Regions from separate parts of the Paenibacillus hebaui genome, predicted to be linked through region 2. Evidence: riboswitches for the same ligand, from Rfam matches in the RefSeq annotation. Region 2 holds a riboswitch; the other holds the start of a gene.

Region 1 (3,125 bases), 600 kb from region 2:
TTTCCATTTCAGTTATATTTTCTTTGCTTATTGTTCGTTATGCAAATCCATGATTTGAGAGAAAATCCTCACTGATGCTTCGTGGCTTGCCTCCACCGGTATCCTGATGTCCCTTCCCGTAGTGAAGCAGGTGATCCACATATTTCCCCAAAATATCACACTCAATATTGATCGTATCGCCCGTCTTTTTGACTTCAAGTACAGTCTCACCAATGGTATGGGGAATGATCGAAACGGTGAATGCCATCTGTGAGGTATGCACAACTGTAAGACTGATACCGTCCAGTGTAACCGATCCTTTGGGTATCAAATATTTGAACAACTGACTGTCATCAGGTTTAATCTCGAACACAACTGCATTCTGGTCACGTGTAATGCTGCCAATCACGCCAGTACCATCGACATGGCCCTGAACGATATGTCCGCCAAATCGGCCGCCTGACAGCATGGCTCGCTCCAGATTTACTCTGCTGCCGGATTGCAACTGACTGAGGTTGGTATGACGATACGTTTCGGGCATCACATCAGCGGTAAAACCTCCACCCTCAAGCGTTGTCGCGGTTAAGCATACCCCGTTTACAGCCACACTATCACCAATCTTCAGATCATCCATGATGGCGGAAGCTCCGATATTCAGGACCATTGCTTCGCCTTTCCGACCTATCCGCCGGATCTGACCGACTTCTTCCACCAAACCGGTAAACATGCTGCCGCCTCCCTTGTTCATTTCTTTATCCAAAAAGTTCTACTATTCAGGCCAAACCGGAATTCCACCAATGCTGATATTATCTCCAACTTGCTCAACTTCCAGCTGATTCAATTGAACCGCTTGATTCATGCGTTCCACACCCTCGAAACGGAAACTGCCCGGTGTATCGTACCCTCCGACGATTTTGGGAGCAATGAACATAAGCAACCGATCAACTAACCGCGCTTCGAGCATCGCCCCATTCAGTGTACCCCCACCTTCGAGCAGGATCGAACCGATCTCGCGCTCACCCAGCTTACTGAGTGCGTTTAGCAGATCTACACGTGGTCCAGGACCACAGCGTATAATTTCCACACCGTAGGCCTCCAGACGCTCAGCCGCTTCAGGGCTAGCCTCATCCGTTGTAAGTACCCAAGTTGGTGCAAGGCCGTCCTTGACCATTTTGGCACCAACAGGAAGACGCAGCTTGGAATCCACCACGATACGTACAGGGCTAATACCTTCCACCTGCATACGAGTCGTCAGCTCCGGATTGTCCGCTATTACCGTGTCCACACCAACCATAATTCCTTGATGGCGATGACGAAGGGCATGCACAATCTCACGAGCAGACTCGTTGGAGATCCATTTGCTATCTCCGCTGCGGGTAGCGATCTTCCCATCTAATGTGGAAGCTGTCTTTAAAGTCACGAAGGGTAAACCCGTTGTAATATATTTAATGAATTTTTCGTTCATCCGTCTTCCACGCTCTCTTAGAACGCCAACTTCAACTTCTATTCCTTGTTGACGGAGCATGCTTATGCCTCTGCCGGATACTTGCGGATTCGGATCTTCGCAGCATACTACGACACGTTTCACTTTCTCGTGAATCAAACGTTCGCTGCATGGAGGTGTCTTACCATAATGACTGCAAGGTTCGAGTGTAACGTACGCTGTACTCCCCTTAGCGTCACTGCCTGCCATATTAAGTGCATGTACCTCAGCATGGCCCGTACCCCGTTTCAGATGACTCCCCAGACCTACAATGCGGCCTTCTTTCACAATTACACATCCTACGACCGGGTTAATTCCAGTCTGTCCTTGTGCCCGTTCTGCCATATCCAGAGCCAGTGCCATATAAAATTCATCATTAATCATTTCCAAGTCCGTTCACCCCACGGTTTAAAATCTAAGTTATTGACCTCCCTTCCAACAGAGAGAGGCATGTTCTATATCAAATAAAAAATCCCCGTCGAACAAACCGTTCGATGGGGATGATGAGAGACATGTGTCACCAGCAGTACTATTGATACAGTGCCAGCAACACTTCGCCCTAAATCTCATTTCAGGCAAGTGAAAGCAGACACATACCTTAATGAACTTAATTACAGGTAAAGAGCTTCTATGGTGTGGCATATGTATGAAGATTGCCGAAATAAACGGGTCTTCCTGCACAAATTGGAATCTCGTCCATTCTGTGCAGCAACACTACTGCGGAATGCAGCCCATGAAGGCTGCACCCTCTCCTTCTCCCATCCAGACTATACTGTCGGTTCTGGAATTGCACCAGATCAGCCATCTGCCATAGGCAGACAGGTCACGGACTTTGCAGATCATGCTGGATAGATATCCTCACACGCTGCATCACCGCCGGTAGGGAATTACACCCTGCCCTGAAGGATCGTTGCGTTATTAATTGGATGTTAGCACTTTAATGCCAAAAAATCAATTATTTTTTGTTCCTTTTTGTCAGATACTAACTTTTAATAAGTTATAGTGTAATAAAAAACCGCCTCGCATATTGCGAAACGGTTTGCATATAGAGATCCCGATTAAGCTTCTACAACTTCAACAGTTTCCATTTTATCTTTACCCTCAAGAGCGTCAACAAACTCCATACCTTTGGTTACTTTACCAAATACGGTATGTTGTCCATCCAAATGTGGTTGCGGTTGGTAGCAGATGTAGAACTGGCTTCCGCCTGTGTTACGGCCAGCATGTGCCATAGCAAGTGTTCCGCGCTCATGTTTGTTCGGGTTGATCTCACAGTTGATTGTGTAACCTGGACCGCCTGCACCGGAACCGTTAGGGCATCCGCCTTGAGCTACAAAGCCCGGGATAACGCGGTGGAATGTAAGACCATTGTAGAAGCCGGAGTTAGCCAGTTTCTCAAAGTTTGCTACTGTGTTTGGAGCTTCTTGATCGAACAGATCGATCAGAACTTCTCCGCCGTTTGCCAATTTAATTTTCGCTTGTTTCGCCATATGTAAATGACTCCTTTCGTATTGACCATCGTTAATGGTGCCAGAACGCATTGACCCTGGGCCAAGCTTTACAGCACTTTTCTTAGTGTACACCGAAATGGGATTGATCGCAAAATAATCAGCAAGTTTTTTTCGAAATCTATCCCTATAGATGCAAAATAAGGGGGTATCCC
Region 2 (3,125 bases):
CTGAATCAGAACATCTGCCCTGCTATACTGCCCAACCCGAGCATCCATCGATAACACACAGCCATTTTTCAACAGATAGCTTGTCTGCACAAGATACATCTCCCATCTAATTATAATTTAAAAGACGATCACACCCTGCATACAAATCTGTGCTGCTTATGACTATTTTTTCGCTAGTATATATACATTATATAGCTGTAGTTAAATATGGTCAATTTTGGGATTTTCGTTTCGCCCGAAACCTTCTGACCTTCATCAGATTCCCGCACATCTTGTCATCACAATACTTCTGCGTTCTGCTGCGGGTATCATCATAGAACATCCAGCGACAATCCGTATTATCGCAGATTCGTATCCTTCTTCCTTCCCCCTCCACCAAAGTCATTGCCATATCAGCAGCAACCTCTGCCATGACCTGAAGCCAATGAGCTTCTGCTGGTATAAGTTGAATTTTTATCCCCTGCTCGGTTGAGGTTAATCTTCTCTTCACATTCCCAGCTTCCATAATGGAGTTCAACCACTGCTGTTCCTGATCAGTTATTGATATGCCTGATGATAGGCGGGCTCCCAGAGCCAGCATTTCATTTCTAACGTTTCTCATCATGAATTCATCTTCCGAGGAAGCCGGAACGGGTGCGTGAAGCTGCCATCGATTCAGAAAGTCTTGCTGCCAGCTCGACTTGCCGAGCCTGTCCTCCGATCGATCCCCACCACGCCAATCATGATAATCACTGTTTACGAAATCAGTCCATAATCTGTCCATACAAGCCTCCGTTTTGTTGTAACTACCTTATATTATAAAAGAAGGTTACACCACGTCTTTAATGTGTTATATTAAGTGTAACCTTATTGAACCATTTTAGCTAGTTACACTACAATTACATTTAAGGAGTGGAATGAAGCAATGACGAGGACAACAGCATTAGATGTGTTACTGATTCAGAAAGATGACTCTTGGGATCAATGTAATTGGATTGTTCCATTATCGAAGGCACTGGAAGGACTTACAGCAGAACAAGCGGCCTGGATTCCACCTTCAGGAGGACTAAGCATATGGCAGTTGGTTAACCATATGTATTACTACAATCATCGCTTGTTATGTCGGATTCAGGGCAATGCTTCTTCTGTGCCCGCTGCGGACTCCAACGAATCTACTTTTGGGCATTCCGGCGATCCTTCCAATACAGTCGGCTGGAATACGCTTATGGAGGATACAGCTCAGTTGGCACAGCAATTGCGTAATCACTTGGCGGCATTAGAGGAGTCCGAGCTTGAAGCTACTTATATGGACTCCGAAGATAAATGGGCACAAGCAATTGCCCGTTGGATGCTTCATGACGCCTATCATGCGGGTCAGATTGTCCTTCTCCGCAGACAGCAGGGAAGCTGGACTATCGTTTTCTAAAAAAACACTTGAACTGCTAGCGCTTACAGGAATAAGATGAACTTATTAATGTTACAGCTTGTTTAACATACTAACGAATTGAATAGGATCTTCGGGGTAGGGTGCAATTCCCAACCGGCGGTGATGTTCTACGGAACCAGCCCGCGACTCGCTGTTTGTACTTAACTAAGGACATTCAGCGACTGACTTGGTGTGAATCCAAGGCCGACGGTACAGTCCGGATGAGAGAAGATCAACACATTGACATGCCGTTCACGGGAAGGCCTCTTTCCTGACGCATGTCCTTGGATAGTCCCCCGTTTATTTGGTTTATGCCAATACGGGGGATTTTGTCGATTTTGCCAACTGAAGATTCCGTGTTCTGACGAAGGAGTCCTGAATATGGAAAAAACATCATCTGCATCAACGGTTTATCGCAAGGAACGAAGTAATACCGGTTTCTGGCTAGTTGTTCTGGGAGCCGCCCTATGGGGTGTCGATCCACTCTTCCGCATTATTTTACTTCACACGATGACATCCACACAGATTGTACTTGTCGAACATGTTATCGTCAGCCTTATAGCCATTCCCGTCTTGTGGAAATTCCGGGCTGATCTGAAAAACCTGCGCGCACGACACTGGATTGCCGTGATCTTTATATCATGGGGAGGATCAGCGCTTGCGACGGTATTATTCACATTGGCACTTACACATAATGATCCGAATACCGTGCTGTTGCTTCAAAAAATGCAACCACTCTTCGCTATTGTTTTGGCAAAACTATTACTGAAAGAAACGTTGCCACGTCGCTTCGGCGGATTATTCTTCATCGCTCTGGCAGGAACGTACCTGCTTACATTCGGCTTCACACTGCCACTTGGTCAATGGGACAACTGGATTCATGCAGGCAGCCTGTTATCTCTGGGGGCCGCAGCCTTATGGGGAGGTTCAACCGTTATGGGCCGACTGATGCTTGGTCAGGCGCGTTACGAAACGGTCACTTCCCTTCGCTTCGTCGTCGCTCTGCCGCTCCTGATCTTTATGACATGGAACGAAGGTGCTCCATGGACACTTCCATCCGGAACAGGTGAACAGGCTGCTGTGATCCTCAATATTCTCGGTCAGGCTTTGTTGCCAGGCTTGCTCAGTCTTCTATTGTATTATAAAGGTCTGTCCTCAACCAAGGCTTCGGTTGCAACCCTCGCGGAACTTAGCTTCCCAATGGCGGGTGTATTGGTCAACTGGATTGCCTTCCGTACGCTCATTACCTGGGAGCAGTTGCTTGGTTTCATCCTGATCTGGGTAGCCCTCTTCGCCATCTCCAGGCAGCAGGAACGCTCAGCGACAGCAGCTGATGCAGCACCGAAGCTGCGAACAGAATAAGTGAATATATTGTTTGGTGGCTAAAATATAAAACTAAAAGCACTGCACATCGAAATGGATGAGCAGTGCTTTTTTGTAAGTAATGATCGTATATCCAATGATTGATCTGTAATCTATCATTGGATATATGATCAACATCGGCTTGATCTTACTCTTATTTAACTATCTGTCTTTCGATTTATCTATAGGACCTTCCATTTATCTGTCGAACCTTCTATCAAGACTATCCGAACTTTGAACCACCTAACCCTCCGATCCTTGGTTTTCATCTTAGCTATTCACATCGAGCTGCATAGTTGGTTCACAGGCGACTATTCGTCTTTTGTCTTTTGTCTTTTGTCTGTTCCGATGGTACGAT

Evidence for each region. A riboswitch is a leader RNA that binds a small molecule or an ion and turns the genes downstream of it on or off. The one in region 2 is predicted to bind FMN.
Region 1: another riboswitch for FMN. It lies ahead of ribD (bifunctional diaminohydroxyphosphoribosylaminopyrimidine deaminase/5-amino-6-(5-phosphoribosylamino)uracil reductase RibD); the one in region 2 lies ahead of ACR32F_RS17760 (DMT family transporter).

Annotation. Positions count from the first base shown of each region.
Region 1 covers NZ_CP196836.1:4,622,217-4,625,341, forward strand. Annotated here, with positions in the region: gene ribE (riboflavin synthase) at 38-706, opposite strand; gene ribD (bifunctional diaminohydroxyphosphoribosylaminopyrimidine deaminase/5-amino-6-(5-phosphoribosylamino)uracil reductase RibD) at 749-1,852, opposite strand; FMN riboswitch at 2,209-2,373, opposite strand; gene ACR32F_RS21015 (peptidylprolyl isomerase) at 2,521-2,952, opposite strand.
Region 2 covers NZ_CP196836.1:4,025,101-4,028,225, forward strand. Annotated here, with positions in the region: gene ACR32F_RS17745 (amidohydrolase family protein) at 1-90, opposite strand, end outside; gene ACR32F_RS17750 (CGNR zinc finger domain-containing protein) at 212-763, opposite strand; gene ACR32F_RS17755 (DinB family protein) at 905-1,405, shown strand; FMN riboswitch at 1,489-1,642, shown strand; gene ACR32F_RS17760 (DMT family transporter) at 1,787-2,767, shown strand.